4 regions of the Pseudomonas sessilinigenes genome follow, and region 3 is predicted to be linked to each of the others. Evidence: predicted binding sites of a transcription regulator. Region 3 holds the regulator's gene; each other region holds the start of a gene.

Region 1 (4,751 bases), 1.8 Mb from region 3:
TTTCCGGGGCTTTCCCGGTAGTGACAAAGCGGCAAATGCCAGAAAAGCGGCAACGAATTTCCGCGAAGCGCCGGCAAAGCGGCAATCACCCTGCCTCCTCCCGCTCTCCCGACAACAAACGGCAGGCACAAAAAAGGAGGCTCGAAAGCCTCCTTTTTCATTACAGCGGTCGCAGGTCACTTCGCCTGGTAGATGATCCCCGGATTGCACTGCACCATCTGGTAATGGTCCGGCAAGCCATTGAGGGCTTCCGATGCCCCCAGGAACAGGTAGCCGCCCGGCTTCAATGTGCTGTGAATGCGCATCAGGATGTCCTTCTTGACCTCGGCCGAGAAGTAGATCAATACGTTGCGGCAAAACACGATGTCGAACTTGCCAAGACTGGCATAGCTGTCCAGCAGGTTGAACGAACGGAACTCCACGCGACTCTTGATCGGTGCCTTGACCACCCAGCGCCCCGGTCCCTTGGGGTCAAAATAACGCTGCAGGCGATCGGCCGAAAGGCCACGCCCAATGGCCAGGCTGTCGTACTCGCCGGTCTTGCAATTGTTGAGCATGGTTCCCGACAGATCGGTAGCAACGATCTGCACCCCCATCTTCAACTGGCCCATGTTGCTGCGCTCGAACTCATCGATGGACATCGATAGCGAATAGGGTTCCTGCCCCGAAGAACAGGCCGCGGACCAGATCCGCAAGCGCTGGTTGGGGTTGGCCCTAATCGCCTCGGGGAGCACCTTGTTCTTCAACACCTCGAACGGATAGGTGTCGCGAAACCACAAGGTTTCGTTGGTCGTCATGGCATCCACGACCATCTCGCGCAAGCCGCCACGAGGCTGGGTCTGGATACGCTGGACCAGCTCACCCAAGGTTTTTATACCTTGCTGCTCCATCAATTTGTTGAGACGGCTCGAGACCAGATATTGCTTGTTTTCCCCGAGCAAAATACCACAGGCTTTTTCCAGGAAGACCCGGAACTGTTCAAAATCCAAATTACCCGTAGACAATGCTGCCGCCTCTTAAATCTATGTCCACCAAGGGCTGTTGCCCTCAGCTGTGGTCTGCTGCTTTGATCCGGTCAACAACCCGGGATGCCAGGTCATCAGGACGGAACTTGGCAAGGAAGTCATCGGCACCGACCTTCTTCACCATCGCCTGATTGAACACCCCTGACAACGAAGTATGCAGGATGATATGCAGCTTTTGCATGCGTGGATCATTACGTATCTCGGCCGTGAGGGTGTAACCGTCCATTTCAGGCATCTCGATGTCGGAAATCATCATGAGGAATTCCTCCTCCGGCTTCTTCCCTTCATCCACCAGCTTGCGCAGGTAATCCAGCGCCTGTCGTCCATCGTTCAATGCCACTACCTCGACGCCCACGGTCTGCAGGCAACGAGTGACCTGCTTGCGGGCCACCGACGAATCGTCAACGGTCAGCACACGCAGGGAAATTGCCTTGTGCTGGGTCTCGACATCCACCACGCCGACCGAGATCGCCTCGGAGGTAGGCGCGACTTCCGCCAGGACCTTCTCCACGTCGATGATTTCGACCAGCTGGTTATCCACCCGGGTCACCGCCGTCAGGTAATGATCGCGTCCGGTGCCCTTGGGCGGCGGATGGATTTCTTCCCAGTTCATGTTGACGATGCGTTCTACCGAGCGCACCAGGAACCCCTGGGTCTTGGTGTTGTACTCAGTGATGATGACGAACGGGTTGCTCTGGTCCTGCAAGCCACCAGAACCCGTAGCCATTGCCAGATCCAGGATCGGAATGGTCGCCCCTCGAATATTCGCGACACCGCACACCACAGGACTGGATTTGGGCATCAGGGTCAACTTGGGGCACTGCAGCACCTCGCGAACCTTGAATACGTTGATCCCATAGAGCTGCTCGCCGTCCAGACGGAACAACAGCAGCTCCAGGCGATTCTGCCCAACCAGTTGCGTGCGCTGGTTTACCGAATCCATTACACCAGCCATGCCCAGACTCCCCAAAGCTTTAAGATCCGACGCACGCTCATTGCTAAACGGCACGGCGCTTGCTTTTTAACTGTTATGAACGCCAAAACGACATTTTTTCGACGCCTGACATCGCAAAGCCGCCAATTACTCTGCGGCCTTGCCATGTTGTGCATTTTAAACCCTGGCGGCCCTGCCGTTGCTGATTCGGTCACCCTGCCTGATTTGCTTATCGGCGTGACTCAAGGGTTTCTTGAATTCACGGTAGAAGACTACCTGGCTACCAGTCAAACGGAAGGACGCTACGAAATCCAAGTCAATCAGCTGGATCCCCGGATGCGCATGCCTGCCTGCGACAAGGAATTGACAGCTACCCTGGAAAGCCCGGCACAACCGCTGGGTCGGGTAACCGTCAAGGTCCGCTGCGACGGGGGGTCGCCTTGGACGGTATTCGTCCCGGCACAGGTCAAGCTGTTTCGTGAAGTGGTCACCAGCGTTCGCCCTCTCAAACGCACAGCCATCATCGAGCCAGAGGATGTCGCGCTGCGCGAACGAGATATCAGCCAGGGCGGCCAGAGCTACCTGACCTCGCTTGACCAGGCCATTGGACAGAAACTTGTCCGACCAATGGTCGCAGATCAAGTCATCAGCCTTGCCCACCTGGAGCAGGCCGAGGTGGTACGCAAGGGTGATCAGGTAGTGATATCGGCACGCAGCGGCAGCTTGAATGTAAGAATGCCAGGGGAAGCGTTGTCCAATGGAGGGCTGAGTGAGCAAATCAGGGTGAAGAACCTGAACTCGCAGCGAGTGATCAAGGCCCGTGTCATAGCGCCAGGCCAGGTAGAAGTGGCGATGTAGATAACTGGCGCTCGCCCTGCTCGTTCCCTAAACTGTGGTCACGAACTTGGGTTGCCGATAACTGCGTTGGCTTGCCGACAATTGAGCCTAAAGTTTTTCACGATATGGCCGAGAACATGGCAAGCGTCCAAATACCCAGAGGTTTTCTTCATCATGGTCATCGACTTCAGCCGTTTGAACAGTTCCCCTTCACTGACAGGCAGTACGCGTACCAGCGCCAGCAAGGAAACCGGCGATGCCGGCAAATCCGCGCCGCTGACGACTTCGGCCGAGACCAGCAAAAGCGGGGAATCGGTCCACCTCAGCAATGAGGCCCAACAGTTGCAACGAATCACAGACAAGCTGCGCGATCAGCCTGTTGCCGACAAAGCCCGAGTGGCAGAGTTGAAGCAAGCCATTGCCGATGGCAGCTACAAAGTCGACAGCAACCGTATAGCCAGCAAACTGCTCAACTTCGAAGCCCTGCGCTAGCCACAGGCTTGCGCCAGGCTTTTGGACGCTTAATCCCCAAGGCCAGCCATGCACGATACCAATCTACTGCAACTGATCAACGACGACCTTGCTCCAGCTCAACAACTGCTGGAGTTGCTCAGAGCCGAATCCCTAGCCCTGCATGGCCGCGATATGCCACTGCTGGAAGACATTCTGGCGCAAAAGCAGGCGTTGATCGTCTTGCTGGAGCAGCATGGCCGCAAGCGCACATTGCTTCTGGACAGCCTCGGCCTGCCAGCCAATCGCGAAGGCCTCGAACAGGTAGCCAGCCATTCCAGCCTGGGCGAACAGCTGCTGGAACAAAGCGACCTGCTGACCCAACTCCTCACGGACTGCCAGGCTACCAACGAGCTCAATGGCCGCTCGATCCAGATCCAGCAGGCCACCACCGCCAACCAACTGAAAATCCTCAACGGTGGCGAACCTCCAGCACTCTATGACGCCCGCGGCTCCACCTCGATGCTTGCGAAGCCCCGCCCACTCAGTCAGGCTTAGGCCGCAAAAATGAGCGCGTGCTACCAAGCCGCAAAACATGCTGGCAGAATGCCAGCAATTGCGTGTAGTCGTATTCTGTCTGGAGATTGATGAACCGTGTTCAATGCCTCAAACGCGGAAGATGCTCCGCAACCGCCCAAGGTGCTTACCACTGCACTGGAGATTTCCTCCAACCTGCGGTTGCTACAAGAGAGCCATGACCCTCTGATCATCACCTTCCATGAGCGCAGCCAGCGCTTTCAAAGCTATATGGTGGAAGTGGATCGCGACGACAACATGATCGCGCTCGATGAAATGATCCCCCGCGATGGCGAGCGTTTCATGCTGGCTGGCGAGCCGTTTCGCGTTGAAGGGTTCCATGAAGGCGTCCGCATCGCCTGGGAAAGCAATGGCCTACCGACCCTGGATGAATCCAACGGTGGCCGCTGCTATCGCACCACCCTGCCGGACGAAGTGGTCTACCACCAGCGCCGCAATGCCTTCCGCGCAGCCCTGAAGCTGGCACAACTGGTAGATATCGAACTCGGCGGCGACAAGCTCAAGTCGCCACTCACCGGCAAACTGCTGGATATCTCCGCCACAGGCTGCAAGCTGCGCTTTGATGGTGAGATTTCTGCACGCCTGCAACTGGGCCAGGTCTACGAGCGCTTCATCGCCGCCCTGCCCTTTGGCAGCATGACCGCCCCCGTGGAACTGCGCTACCTGCACTATGAAGAAAGGATCGACACCACCTTCGCCGGTGTACGCTTTCACAACATGAGCGGCCTGGTACAGCGCCAGGTAGAGCGCTTCGTCTACCAGTTGCAGCGTGAAGCACGCCGCTTCGACAAAGACGACCTCTAGTCATCGAAGCCTTATGAACAACGGGCAGTCGCCGCCAGGCACTGCCCGTTTTTCATTCCCGGGGTTTTGTCTCGCCAAGCTCCTCGACTGCAGCCTCCTGCGCT
Region 2 (4,751 bases), 1.8 Mb from region 3:
CGGCCAGGTCCTGGCCAACAAACAAGACCGGTAACCGGCAGATAGCACAAGGCCGCGCCTCTATAAGGGGCGCGGCCTTGTGTTTTGCGGGTCCCGGGATCAGGCGCTCAGGCGCGCCGTGACTTCGTTCAGTTGTCCCGACAGGCCATGCAGGTTGCGGCTCGCCGCCTCGGTACGCTGGACGTTGTCCAGGTTGGTGCTGGCGATGGAGGTGATCTCGGTCAGGTTGCGCGAGATGTCCTCGGCCACCGAGGTCTGCTCCTCGGCAGCGGTGGCGATCTGCCGGTTCATGTCGCGAATCGCTTCCACCGCCTGGGTGATGCGCTCGAGCATGGCCCCGGCCTCGGTCACCTGTTGCACGCTCTGCTCGCTGCGCTCCTGACCGCTCTCGATGGCCTGGGCCGCATCCACGGCACCGGTCTGCACGGTCTGGATGATCTGGTTGATCTCGGTGATCGAAGCCGCGGTGCGCTGCGCCAGGCTGCGCACCTCGTCGGCGACCACGGCAAAACCACGCCCGGCCTCGCCGGCCCGGGCCGCCTCGATAGCGGCGTTGAGGGCCAGCAGGTTGGTCTGCTCGGCGATGCCCTGGATCACCTCCAGCACCTTGCCGATCCGCCCGCTGTCGGCTTCCAGGCGACGGATCACGGTCGCGGTATTGGCGATTTCGCCACGCATCTGGGTGATGCTATCGATGGTGCTCTGCATCACCTGCTCGCCCTGCTGCGCCGACTGGTCGGCATCGTCGGCGGCACGGGCAGCGTCGGCGGCATGGCGCGCCACCTCCTGGGCCGTGGCGGACATCTCGTTCATCGCCGTGGCCACCTGGTCGGTACGGCTGAACTGCTCGTTGGTGCCCTGGGACATCAAGGTGGCGATGGAGTTGAGCTCGCCGCTCGAGGTGTCCAGGTCCGAGGCACTGCGCTGCAGGCTGGTGAAGGTCTGGGCGAGGAAGTCGCGCAGGGTGTTGGCCGCGGCCGCCAGCTTGCCCAGTTCGTCCTGGCGCGTGTTGTCCACCCGCTGGGAGAACTGGCCACGGCTGAGCTGGGCCACGTAGTCGATCAACTGGCGAATCGGCTCCACCAGGCTGCGGTTGACCAGCCACAGGCTGAGCAGGCCGATCAACAGGCCGGAGACGAGCATCACCAGGATGCCCAGCCACACCGTACGATCGGCGGCCGAGCTGATCTGCAACGACTGCTGCTGGCCTTGCTTGCGCAGTTCAGTCACCAGCTCGCTCATCTGGTCGCTGGCAGCACGGTCGAAGCCCTTGACCGCAGCATCGCCGGCACTCGGATCGGCGCCACCGGCCACATAGGCATCACGGGCCTTCTGGTAGGCCTGGCCCAGGGCCAGATGCTCCTGGGCCAAGCGCTGGACCCGGCTCTTGAGCGACGCGTCCAGGTCTGGGGTCTGTGCCAACTGTCCCAAAATGCTCTGCACGTCGCGCTGACGATCTTCGAACTGCTGCCAGTACTTGTTCATTTCCTGGGGCTGCTTGCCTCGCAGCAGCACGTTCTTCCACTCCTGCACCTGGATCTTGAACTGCAGGTTGGCCTCGTCGATCAGCTGCGAACTGTGCAACGGGCCTTCGATCAGCTCGCGGTAGCTCTGCACGCCATTGGACAGCAATTGAAAACACGCCAGGGCGATCAACAGCATCGCCAGCAGGCTGCCACTCAGCAGGGCAAGAATTTGCGCCCTCAGGGATTTTTGCAAAAACATCGAGGAGATCTCATGGCAGGGAAGGAACAGGCCCGAAAAGGCATGCGTAAGTCCGAACTTCCCTGTCGGGCACATTCGAGACAGCTCGAATGCACGTGGCATGTGAGCGTGATCGGCATCGACGACACATTCTTGAGGGCCGCCGACCACCGGTATAACGCGGCGAATCATGGACTTTCAATTGTCACAAAACCGTCAAAAAGCATTGCCATGATGTGGCTCAAGTGAACCTGTGAAACCCGCGCCAGGCACCGTCCCTCCTGCGAGCCCCCATGAACCACAGCATCGACCAGAGTCACCGCGATTCCGATCTGTTTGGCCTGCTCTACGGTTACCGCTTCCGCCCCGGCGAACGTGGTCGCGAACTGGATTCGGCCAAGGCCCTGCAAGCCCTGCAATCTGCCGAACACCAGGATGAATTTCTCTGGCTGCACCTGAACCTGGCCCATGCCGCCTGCGAGCGCTGGATGCAGGCCCACCTGCAACTGCCCGAGGAGTTCTTCGAAGCGTTGCATGAGGGCTCGCGCTCGACTCGCATCGAGCACGTGGACTCGGCCCTGCTGGCGGTGGTCAACGACGTGGTGTTCAACTTCAGCAGCATGGTGTCCTCGGACATCTCCACCCTGTGGGTCTGCGTGCGCAGCAACCTGATCATCAGTGCTCGCCTGCAACCCCTGCACTCGGTGGACAAGTTGCGGTCCTCGGTCAAGGCTGGCGAACAGTTCCGCTCGCCCCTTGAGCTGCTGGTGCACCTGCTACGGGACCAGGGGGAAATCCTGACCCAGATCGTGCGCAAGACCAGCCTCAGCGTCGACCAGATCGAAGACCAGTTGCTGGCGGCCCGGGCCTCGGCCAACCGTGCCGAACTGGGAGCCATGCGCCGGGTGCTGGTGCGCCTGCAACGGCTGCTGGCCCTGGAACCCGGATCGTTGCTGCGCCTGCTCAACCGACCGCCACAATGGCTGCAAAAGGACGACGTCAAGGAACTGCGCAAGTCCACCGAAGAGTTCGCCCTGATCATCAACGACCTCACGGCCCTGGGGGAGCGGATCAAGCTGTTGCAAGAGGAAATTGCCGCCAACCTCAACGAACAGAGCAACCGCACCCTGTTCACCCTGACCGTGGTCACGGTACTGGCCCTGCCGATCAACATCATCGCCGGCTTCTTCGGCATGAACGTCGGCGGCATTCCGTTCTCCGGCGATCCGGAAGGCTTCTGGATCCTGGTGGCGCTGGTGGTCACCTTCACCGTGATCGCCGGGCGCTGGGCCTTTCGCAAACGCCAGGACTACTGACCCTGCGGCCGCTGCGCGCCCGTACGCAGCCTCGCTGGCGCTCGACAGCGGCTACAGCACCAGCGTATCCGCAACCCCGCCTCGTGTAGCCGCTGCCGCAGTCTGCGCACGGCTCGGCACGAGCCGCCGGGGCAAACGGATCAACGGGCCAGTCAATTGCACAAACCATGACCTGGGGCAGTCTGCCTGTAACATTCGGCAACGATCATGGAAGCCATTCCTTCCAGCCACAGGATTGTCCAGCAATGGCCACCCCTTCCCTGACCGTCGCCTCCCCCAGCGTCGACGCCAAACCGCAACTGGATAAGAAACCCGGCCCCTTCACCCTCGTGGTGTTCTTCGCGATATTGGCCATGGGCTTGCTGTTCACCGCCTACAGCCTGATCCACGACATGCATGAACTGGGCACCACGGTCACCACCTGGACCCCGTTCCTGCTGCTTGGCGTCGCGCTGCTGATCGCCCTGGGCTTCGAATTCGTCAACGGCTTCCACGACACCGCCAACGCGGTGGCCACGGTGATCTACACCCATTCGCTGCCACCACAGTTCGCGGTGGTCTGGTCCGGCCTGTTCAACTTCCTCGGGGTGCTGCTGTCCAGCGGCGCAGTGGCCTTCGGCATCATCGCCCTGCTGCCGGTGGAGCTGATCCTGCAGGTGGGGTCTTCCGCCGGCTTCGCCATGATCTTCGCCCTGCTGATCGCCGCCATCCTGTGGAACCTCGGCACCTGGTGGCTGGGCCTGCCGGCCTCTTCCTCCCATACCCTGATCGGCTCGATCATCGGCGTCGGCGTGGCCAACGCCCTGATGCACGGCCGCGACGGCACCAGCGGTGTGGATTGGGGCCAGGCCACCAAGGTCGGCTACGCCCTGCTGTTCTCGCCACTGATCGGCTTCGTGTTCGCCGCCCTGCTATTGCTGGCCCTGCGCCTGTTCGTCAAGAACCGCGCGCTGTACAAGGCGCCCAAGGGCGACACCCCGCCACCGTGGTGGATTCGCGCTCTGCTGATCCTGACCTGCACCGGGGTGTCGTTCGCCCACGGCTCCAACGACGGCCAGAAAGGCATGGGCCTGATCATGCTGATCCTGGTGGGCACCCTGCCCATGGCCTACGCCCTGAATCGCACCATGCCCGCCGACCAGGCCCTGCAGTTCGCCGCCGTGGCCGAAGTCACCCAGCAAGCCCTGGTCAAGAGTGCTCCACAGGCCGCGCCAACCGATCCTCGCGCGGTACTCTCGGAATACATGCGCAGCAAGCAAGCCACGCCCGAACTGGTGCCGGCCCTGGCCGCCCTGGCCGGTGCCATCGGCAATGAAGTGAAGGGTTATGGCTCGCTGTCCAAGGTTCCGGCCGAAGCCATGGGCAACGTGCGCAACGACATGTACCTGACCAGTGAAACCATCCGCCTGATGGACAAGAACCAGATCGGCCATTTCGACCAGGACACCCGCGACAAGCTGCAACTGTTCAAGCAGCAGATCGACAATGCCACGCGCTTCATCCCGTTGTGGGTGAAGATCGCGGTGGCCATCGCGCTCGGCCTGGGCACCATGGTCGGCTGGAAACGCATCGTGGTGACCGTCGGCGAGAAGATCGGCAAGACCCACCTGACCTACGCCCAGGGCGCCTCGGCGGAGACCGTGGCGATGCTGACCATCGGCGCGGCGGACATGTTCGGCCTGCCAGTGTCCACCACCCACGTGCTGTCCTCGGGGGTGGCCGGGACCATGG
Region 3 (4,751 bases):
GCTGATCGAGCAAGGCTTCGAATTCATCATCGGTAATTTCATCGCTGCCGGCGGCTGCGCCGCTGTCGGCACTGGCCGCGGCAGGTGCGATGGCATCGGGGGCGAACTGGCCCTTGCCATGCAACTGGTCCAGCAGGGACTCGAACTCGGCATCGGTGATTTCATCACTGGCCGCTTCGCCCTCAACCGCTGGCGCAGCAGCAGGTGCAGCCTCGGCTTCGGCCTTGGCAGCGCTCAGCGAGTCGAGCAGGAGTTCGAATTCATTGTCGGTGATATCGCCCGACGGGCTTTCGGCCGCAGGCTCCGCTACCACTTCCACCACCTCTTCCACCACCGGTTCGGGGGCGGGTTCGGCACCAGCCGGCTCAGCCAGGCGGGCCAGGGCGGAAAGCAGTTCAGGTGTCGCAGGAGTGATCTCGGAACGCTCGCGGACCTGGCCGAACATGCTGTTCACCGTGTCCAGCGCTTCGAGCACCACATCCATCAGTTCCGAATCGACACGCCTCTCACCCTTGCGCAGGATGTCGAAGACGTTCTCGGCGATATGGCAGCACTCCACCAGCTCGTTGAGCTGGAGGAAGCCGGCGCCCCCTTTAACAGTGTGAAAACCGCGAAAAATTGCGTTGAGCAGATCCGCATCATCCGGCCGGCTTTCCAGCTCGACCAGTTGTTCGGACAGTTGCTCTAGAATCTCGCCGGCCTCAACCAGGAAATCCTGAAGGATCTCTTCATCGGCGCCGAAGCTCATTAATGGGTGCTCCTAGAATCCAAGGCTGGAAAGCAAATCGTCTACATCGTCCTGACCGGACATAACGTCTTCCCGTTTATCGGCATGAATCTGCGGACCTTCACCCTTAGCGAGATGTTTTTGCGGATCTTTTTCCGCTAGGATCGAGGCACGGTCATGTTCGATGCCGGCGAAACGATCGACCTGGCTGGCCATCAAGACGAGTTTGAGCAAATTGCTTTCGACTTCCGTGACCAACTGGGTCACGCGCTTGATCACCTGGCCGGTAAGGTCCTGGTAATCCTGCGCCAGAAGAATGTCGTTGAGGTGGCCCGAGACGGTACGGGTCTCCTGTTCGCTACGAGTCAGGAAACTGTCGACCCGACGCGCCAGCTCGCGAAACTCCTCGGCCCCGACCTCGCGCCGCATGAAGCGCCCCCAGTCCACGCTCAACGCCTGGGCTTCGCTGCTCAGGCCGTTGACCAGCGGGGTGCTGCTCTCCACCAGGTCCATGGTGCGGTTGGCCGCGGCTTCCGTCAGCCGGACCACGTAGGACAGGCGCTCGGTGGCATCCGTGATCTGTGAAACTTCCTCGGCTTGCGGCATGTGCGGATCGATCTGGAAATTGACGATCGCACTATGCAACTCGCGGGTGAGCTTGCCCACTTCCTGGTACAGGCCGCGGTCACGGGTCTGATTGAGCTCATGGATCAGTTGCACAGCTTCGCCGAACTTGCCCTTTTCCAGGCTTTCGACCAGCTCCAGCGCATGTTTTTTCAGGGTCGACTCAAAGTCGCCCAGTGAAGATTCGTTATGCTCCATAGCTCCCCCGTGGCGCAATGGCTACGCATCTCAACCGATGCGTTCGAAGATCTTCTCGATCTTCTCTTTCAGCGCCTGGGCCGTGAATGGTTTGACGACATAGCCGTTTACGCCGGCCTGGGCGGCTTCGATGATCTGCTCACGCTTGGCTTCGGCAGTGACCATCAGTACCGGCAGGTGCTTGAGTTTTTCATCGGCGCGCACATGACGCAGCAGGTCGATACCGGTCATGCCCGGCATGTTCCAGTCCGTTACCAGAAAGTCGATGCTCCCGCTGTTGAGAACCGGGATGGCAGTGGTGCCATCGTCGGCCTCGACCGTGTTGGTGAAACCCAGATCACGCAACAGGTTTTTTATGATCCGCCGCATCGTTGAGAAGTCATCAACGATGAGGATTTTCATGTTCTTGTCCAATTCGACCTCCAAGCAGTCTTAAACGCATCCAGTACCTGGATACGCCATTCAATCAATCCGGCATAACACGCAACGACTGCATGGAGCACATACTGCAAAACCGGCCAGGCACAAGGCCCGACCGGTCTTGGGCGCAGTGTCCCCACACTGCCTGTCAGCGCGCTCGCCACTCCCCCAAACGCCCCCGCAAGCGGGCCGCGCACTGGCTGTGTAACTGGCTGACCCGCGATTCGCTGACCCCCAGGACCTCACCGATTTCCTTGAGGTTCAGCTCTTCGTCGTAGTACAGCGCCAACACCAGTCGCTCGCGCTCCGGCAAATTGGCAATCGCATCCGCCAACGCGGCCTGGAAGCGTTCATCCTCCAGGTCCCGTGACGGCTCGAGATGAGCACTGGCGCCATCCTCGTGCAGCCCTTCGTGTTCGCCGTCCTGCAACAGGTCGTCGAAACTGAACAGTCGGCTGCCCAGGGTGTCGTTCAAAATCCCGTAATAATCATCGAGGCTCAATTGAAGTTCGGCCGCAACCTCGTGATCTTTAGCGTCACGACCGGTTTTAGCTTCAATTGCGCGAATGGCATCACTGACCATGCGCGTATTACGGTGCACCGAACGCGGGGCCCAGTCGCCTTTACGAACCTCGTCGAGCATCGCACCGCGGATACGGATACCCGCGTAGGTCTCGAAACTCGCACCCTTGCTCGCGTCGTACTTGGTCGACACTTCGAGCAAACCGATCATCCCGGCCTGGATCAGGTCTTCCACCTGGACGCTGGCCGGCAACCGCGCCAACAGGTGATAGGCAATACGCTTGACCAGGGGCGCATAGCGCTCGATCAGTTCGTATTGGCTGTCACGCGCCGACTTCTTGTAGAGGTTGTAGCCACTGGCAGTCATAGCACCGGTCCCGCTGTTTGATGCACTAGCCGCTCGACAAAAAACTCCAGGTGCCCGCGAGGGTTCGCCGGCAATGGCCAGGTATCGACTTTTTGCGCGATGGCCTTGAACGCCAATGCACATTTCGAACGAGGAAAGGCTTCATAGACCGCACGCTGCTTTTGCACGGCCTTGCGCACGCTTTCGTCGTAGGGAACTGCGCCGACATATTGTAAGGCCACGTCCAGGAACCGATCAGTGACCTTGGTCAACTTTGCAAACAGGTTGCGCCCTTCCTGGGGGCTCTGGGCCATGTTGGCCAGGACCCGGAAACGGTTCATGCCGTAGTCGCGGTTGAGCAGCTTGATCAGGGCGTAGGCATCGGTGATCGAGGTCGGCTCGTCGCAGACCACCAGCAGCACTTCCTGGGCCGCGCGGACAAAACTGACTACCGAGTCACCAATACCCGCAGCAGTGTCGATCACCAGCACATCGAGGTTGTCGCCGATGTCGCTGAAGGCCTGGATCAGGCCGGCATGCTGGGCCGGGCTCAGGTGCACCATGCTCTGGGTGCCCGAGGCTGCCGGCACGATACGGATGCCGCCCGGGCCCTGGAGCAGCACATCGCGCAGCTCGCAGCGCCCTTCGATGACATCGGCCAGGGTACGTTTGGGGGTCAGTCCCAGCAGGACATCGACATTGGCCAATCCCAGGTCGGCATCCAGCAGCAACACCCGCCGGCCGAGCTCAGCCAGAGCCAGGGACAAGTTCACTGACACATTAGTCTTGCCGACGCCACCTTTGCCGCCGGTCACCGCAATCACCTGTACGGGATGCATGCTGCCCATGTTCTTTCTTTACCTTGTCTTACTTAGACGGGGCCACATAACTGGCTGCGTGTTCACCATTGGAACAGTGCCTGGCAGACCATCGATGTAGATACGCTGCAATCTATCCATGAGTACCTCAACCGACCCGCTTGGCCGGATTGTGGTACAGGTCAGCGAACATGTCGGCCATGGCCTCTTCGCTGGGTTCTTCCTGCATCTGCACGCTCACTGCGCGGCTCACCAACTGATGCCGGCGGGGCAGATGCAAGTCGTCAGGAATCCGCGGCCCATCGGTCAGATAGGCAACCGGCAGTTCGTGACTGATGGCCAGGCTCAATACCTCGCCAAGACTGGCCGTTTCATCCAGTTTAGTCAGGATGCAACCGGCCAGGCCGCAGCGCTTGTAGCTGTGGTAGGCGGCGGTCAGCACCTGCTTCTGGCTAGTGGTGGCCAGCACCAGGTAGTTCTTCGCCCGGATACCGCGACCGGCCAGGCTTTCCAGTTGCATGCGCAGCGCCGGATCGCTGGCCTGCAGGCCGGCGGTATCGATCAGCACCACGCGCTTGCGCAACAGTGGGTCCAGGGCCTGGGCCAGGGACTGGCCAGGGTCGACATGGGTCACCGAGACATTGAGGATCCGCCCCAGGGTCTTGAGTTGCTCCTGGGCGCCGATGCGATAACTGTCCATGCTCACCAGCGCGATGTTCTGCGCACCGTACTTGAGCACATAGCGCGCCGCCAGCTTGGCCAGGGTCGTGGTCTTGCCCATGCCGGCCGGGCCGACCATGGCAATCACCCCGCCCTCTTCCAGAGGCTCGAGCTCCGGTGTCTGGATCATCCGCGCCAGGTGGGCCAGGAGCATGCGCCAGGCCTGGCGAGGCTCGTCGATATCGGTGATCAAGGCCAGCAGGTCGCGCGCCAGCGGGCCGGAAAGGCCAATGCGCTGCAGCCGGCGCCAGAGATTGGCCTGCTCCGGACGACTGCCCTGCAACTGGCTCCAGGCCAGGGAGCCCAGCTGGACTTCCAGCAGCTCGCGCAGGCCGTTGAGCTCGAAACGCATCGAATCCAGGGCACGATTGTCCAC
Region 4 (4,751 bases), 300 kb from region 3:
GTAGCCCAGTGGCAGGCTGATAGCCGCCAACAGGATCACCAGTTGCCAGCCCCAGAAGCAGAACGCGGCGATCTTCGGCGCGAACAGGGTGGTCTGGCAGGTACGTTGTACCGAATAGAACGAGCTGGCGAACAGTGCACAGCCACCGAAAGCGAAAATCACCGCGTTGGTGTGCAAGGGCCGCAGGCGACCGAAGCTGGTCCACGGTAGATCGAAGTTAAGTTCGGGCCACACCAACTGGGCTGCGAGAAAAACCCCGAGCCCCATGCCGACGATGCCCCACACCACCGTCATAATGGCGAATTGGCGGACCACCTTGTAGTTGTAGGCGGTACTGATAGAAGTGTTCATGGTTCCCCATCCACGGTTCAGCTGAAGTGAAAGCGACTGCGCGAGGCGGTATGCGTCCACTTCGTCTGGAGTTATAGGCAGACTAAAAGCGAGGCAAGCATGAGCAATGAGCACAAGGCCAGTATTGACGGGGATCAATGGGGGCAGTGCGTGCAGGACCGGGGCTGGCTGTGGGAGACCGCTTGTGGCGTCGTGCCGCAGGAGGCGCCGACGCTGATCCTGGCGCATGGCGCCGGTGCACCAATGGACAGCGCGTTCATGGGCGATATTGCCGTACGCCTTGCCAGGCATGGCGTGAATGTCTTGCGTTTCGAATTTCCATACATGGCGCAACGACGCCTCGATGGTGGCAAGCGCCCTCCCAACCCGGCCCCCAAACTCTTGGAGTGCTGGCGTGAGGTGTATGCCGCGGTGCGACCTTATGTCACCGGAAGGTTGGCGGTCGGAGGCAAGTCCATGGGGGGACGCATGGCCAGTTTGCTGGCCGATGAGCTACAGGCCGATGCCCTGGTCTGCCTGGGGTATCCCTTCTATGCCGCTGGCAAGCCCGAGAAGCCACGGGTGGCGCATCTGGCGAGCCTGGCCACGCCAACGCTGATCGTGCAGGGGGAGCGCGATGCCCTGGGCAATCGCCAGGCGGTGGAGGGCTACGCGTTGGCGCCAAGCATCGAGCTGTGCTGGTTGTCGGCGGCAGATCATGACCTAAAGCCCCTGAAGGCATCCGGACATACCCACGAAGAGCATCTTGAGTCCACGGCATGCCGGGTCGCTGGATTCCTCCGGGGGCAGGGGTAAGGATTGTCGGGCAAAAAAAACCGGAAGCAGCGGCTTCCGGTTTTTTATTGCCTGGCCCTGGGCCTAGCGGTTGAAGCGTTCTACCAGAGAGTACTGGGTGTGCGCGGTATGGGTCAGGGCCTCGCTGAGTTCGGCCGAGTGCTGTGCTTGCTCCGAGGTCTGGTCGGCCAATTGGGCGATGGTACTGATGTTGCGGCTGATCTCCTCGGCCACCGAACTTTGCTCCTCGGTCGCGGCGGCGATCTGGGTGGTCATGTCGGTGATGTTGGCCACGGCTTCGCTGATGCCCACCAGCGCCTGGTCGGCTTCCAGCACTCGGGCCACGCCTTCTTCGGCCTGGCGATGGCCAGCGTCCATGGTCTGCACCGCACTGGCAGCGGTTTGCTGCAGCTTGGCGATCAGGGTGTGGATCTGCCCGGTGGACTCGCTGGTGCGTTGCGCCAATTGGCGCACTTCATCGGCCACCACGGCAAAACCACGACCCATTTCCCCGGCACGAGCCGCTTCGATGGCTGCGTTGAGGGCCAGCAGGTTGGTCTGGTCGGCGATGCCTTTGATCACATCCACGACGCCACCGATTTCGTCGCTGTCCTTGGCCAGCTGGGTCACGGTCTGGCCGGTTTCGCCCACCACCACCGACAGGCGCTGGATGGCTTCACGGGTTTCCCCGGCGATGTTACGGCCTCGGCCAGTCAGGCGATTGGCTTCCTGGGTCGCATCGGCGGTGCGCTGTACATGGCTGGCGACCTCCTGGGTCGTGGCCGCCATCTGGTTGACCGCGGTGGCGACCTGTTCGGTCTCCTGGCGCTGGCGCTCCAGGCCGCTGGAGCTGTTGTGGGCCAGGGTATCGGACTGCCGGGCCTGCTCGTTGAGGTGCTCGGCGGTGTCCTGCAGGCGGGTCAGGCAGGTCTTGAGTCGTGCTTCCTGGCTCAGGATCGACATTTCCAGGCGTGCCTGGGCACCCCGGCTGTCGGTGTACATCTGCGCGATCAGGGGGTCCGAGGTGGTCTGTTCGGCCAGGCGCAGCAGGCGCTTGAGGCCGCGCTGTTGCCAGGTCAGGCCCAGCAGGCCCAGTGGCACCGAGAGACCGGCGGCCAGGACGAAGCCCCAGTGGGAGTTGAGCCAGGCACCGATCATGAAGCTCAGTTGGCTGACCAGGATGAACGGCAGCCAGTCTTGTAGTATCGGCAGCCACTTGTCGCGTTTGGGAATGGCCGATTTGCCCTGGTTGATCCGCTTGTAGAGGGATTCGGCGCGGCGCACCTGTTCGGCGGTGGGCTTGACCCGTACCGATTCGTAGCCCACGACCTTGCTGCCTTCGAACACCGGGGTCACGTAGGCGTTGACCCAGTAGTGATCGCCGGTCTTGCAGCGGTTCTTGACGATACCCATCCATGGCAGGCCTTGTTTCAAGGTGGTCCACATATGGGCGAATACCGCCGCTGGCACATCCGGGTGGCGTACCAGGTTGTGCGGCGCGCGAACCAGTTCTTCGCGGGAGAACCCACTGATCTCGACGAAGGCGTCGTTGCAGTAGGTGATGACGCCCTTGGCATCGGTCGTGGAAATCAACCGTTGTTGAGCCGGGAAGGTACGTTCGCGCTGAGTGACAGGCTGGTTATTACGCATGTTTTTTCAATCCGCAAGGCTTTGATAAGTGATCGGCCGCTTCGGCTTATTATTGAAACTATTTTTCAATAATTGGCATTCGGTCTCATTGGCAGAGTGTGTTGTGTCGTCGTATGCGGCGCCGGCATCCACCGGCGTTGGCGAGGGGCTAATCATTGACCTTCTTCCTTGGCAGTCAATACTTCTGAAGTACTGGTTTGGGCAATTTGCTTGCGGTTTTGCAGTGTCCGGACCTATCCGGCGAGCATTGGATAGGTGAAAAGCCCGAAATGCAGCAGGTTCAGTCCGAAGTGGGTGGCCAGCGCGGCTCCCAGGCCCCCGAACCGATACGCCAGACCGTACCCGATCCCGGCGACGCTCGCCAGCAGCGTCCATTGCCAGCCGGCTCCCAGGTGTGCCAGGCCGAATAGCAGGGCCGAGGCGAGCAGGGCCAGGTTCTCGCCGTAGGGCAGGTGTTTCAGGCGTCGGCTCAGGCCTCCCTGGATATAGCCCCGGAATAGCGCCTCTTCCACCAAGGTCACCAGCAGCAGGTTGTTCAGTACCCACAGCCAGGCCTGGTCCGGCCATTTGGGAGCCCAGCTGATGATGCCCAGTAGCAAGGCGCCACCCAGCGCAGTGATGGCGCACAAGAGCAGGGCCAGGACGCTGGCACACAGCGACAGGCGCAGAGAGCGCCGACCAATGATCCAGGGGCACACCAACAGCAGCCAGAAGCCGATCAGTGGCTTGTCCTGGTTCAGGTACAGGGAAAACGGCACGGCGTCATCAGTGAGGCGTTGCGGATCGATGGCGCGCCCATTGTAGAAGCCGGGCAGCCAGTGCATGGCCAGGGCCAGGGCGACGACCACGAACAGGCCGTGGCCCAGGTATTGGCCAATGGTGCTGCGCTGCTGGCGCACGGCGAAGCCGGCGCACAACAACAGCAAGAGCGAGAGGGCGGCCAGCAGCCCCAGTTGCCCGTAGCTCAGGGCCAGTGCATAGCCAAGGGAAAGGAGTGCCAGGTACATCCATGGCAGAGCGGTCATGGGGAATCCTTGTTGCGAAAGAATGGGTATTGCAGAGACGTTGTCCGGCGCCTGATCTGTAGTCGTTGTTGTGACTGGTCGGTCAGGTTTGGCGGGCGGGGATTATAGCCAGTCGATTTGTGTGCGTTAACCCAATAAAAAACACCGCCCGAAGGCGGTGTCTGTGGCTGTCACGGATCAGGCCGCGATCAACTGGCGCAAGACGTAGTGCAAGATCCCCCCGGACTTGAAGTATTCCACTTCGTTCAGGGTGTCGATGCGGCACAGCACCTCGATCTGCTCACGGCTGCCATCCTCGCGGATGATCACCAGTTGCAGGTTCATCCGCGGGGCCAGTTGCGTGCCGCTGAGGCTAAGGATATCCAGGGTCTCGCGACCGCTGAGCTTGAGGCTCTTGCGATCCTGGCCGGTCTTGAACTGCAGCGGCAACACGCCCATGCCCACCAGGTTGGAGCGGTGGATGCGCTCGAAGCTCTCGGCGATGACCGCCTTGACCCCCAACAGGTTGGTGCCTTTGGCCGCCCAGTCGCGGCTCGAGCCGGTGCCGTACTCCTGCCCCGCGATTACCACCAGTGGCGTGCCCGTGGCCTGGTACTTCATGGCCGCGTCGTAGATCGCCATTTTCTCGCCGGTGGGAATGTACAGCGTATTGCATCCTTCCTCGCCGCCGAGCATTTCGTTGCGGATGCGGATGTTGGCAAAGGTGCCGCGCATCATCACTTCATGGTTGCCGCGCCGTGAACCATAGGAGTTGAAATCCCGGGGTTCCACGCCCTTGTCCCGCAGGTAGCGCCCGGCCGGGCTATCGGCCTTGATGTTGCCGGCAGGGGAGATGTGGTCGGTGGTCACTGAGTCTCCCAGGAGCGCCAGGACCCGCGCGCCGCCGATATCCTTGATCTCTGGCAAGGGGCCTGAGATATCGTCGAAGAACGGCGGATGCTGGATGTAGGT

Evidence for each region. Region 3 encodes FliA, which starts transcription of late flagellar genes. Its sites were predicted from a motif close to CTAAAGTTTNNNNNNNNNNNGCCGNTAA; they were not measured.
Region 1: flgM (flagellar biosynthesis anti-sigma factor FlgM) is a predicted target of FliA. The motif match lies at 2,905-2,932, and genes of this name have one in related genera.
Region 2: C4K39_RS16395 (methyl-accepting chemotaxis protein) is a predicted target of FliA. The motif match lies at 1,835-1,862, and genes of this name have one in related genera.
Region 4: C4K39_RS09965 (methyl-accepting chemotaxis protein) is a predicted target of FliA. The motif match lies at 2,805-2,832, and genes of this name have one in related genera.

The regions. Positions count from the first base shown of each region.
Region 1 covers NZ_CP027706.1:3,621,870-3,626,620, reverse strand. The annotation lists gene cheR (protein-glutamate O-methyltransferase CheR) at 177-1,004, opposite strand; gene C4K39_RS16705 (chemotaxis protein CheV) at 1,048-1,980, opposite strand; gene flgA (flagellar basal body P-ring formation chaperone FlgA) at 2,056-2,817, shown strand; gene flgM (flagellar biosynthesis anti-sigma factor FlgM) at 2,971-3,288, shown strand; gene C4K39_RS16690 (flagella synthesis protein FlgN) at 3,337-3,804, shown strand; gene C4K39_RS16685 (flagellar brake protein) at 3,901-4,647, shown strand; gene C4K39_RS16680 (MFS transporter) at 4,700-4,751, opposite strand, start outside.
Region 2 covers NZ_CP027706.1:3,559,975-3,564,725, reverse strand. The annotation lists gene C4K39_RS16400 (PepSY domain-containing protein) at 1-34, shown strand, start outside; gene C4K39_RS16395 (methyl-accepting chemotaxis protein) at 100-1,725, opposite strand; gene C4K39_RS16390 (transporter) at 1,998-3,020, shown strand; gene C4K39_RS16385 (inorganic phosphate transporter) at 3,266-4,751, shown strand, end outside.
Region 3 covers NZ_CP027706.1:1,799,530-1,804,280, reverse strand. The annotation lists gene C4K39_RS08520 (chemotaxis protein CheA) at 1-748, opposite strand, end outside; gene C4K39_RS08515 (protein phosphatase CheZ) at 761-1,549, opposite strand; gene C4K39_RS08510 (chemotaxis response regulator CheY) at 1,580-1,951, opposite strand; gene fliA (RNA polymerase sigma factor FliA) at 2,118-2,858, opposite strand; gene fleN (flagellar synthesis regulator FleN) at 2,855-3,685, opposite strand; gene flhF (flagellar biosynthesis GTPase FlhF) at 3,804-4,751, opposite strand, start outside.
Region 4 covers NZ_CP027706.1:2,101,591-2,106,341, forward strand. The annotation lists gene ccoN (cytochrome-c oxidase, cbb3-type subunit I) at 1-351, opposite strand, end outside; gene C4K39_RS09960 (alpha/beta family hydrolase) at 451-1,146, shown strand; gene C4K39_RS09965 (methyl-accepting chemotaxis protein) at 1,210-2,775, opposite strand; gene C4K39_RS09970 (CPBP family intramembrane glutamic endopeptidase) at 3,009-3,800, opposite strand; gene acnA (aconitate hydratase AcnA) at 3,978-4,751, opposite strand, start outside.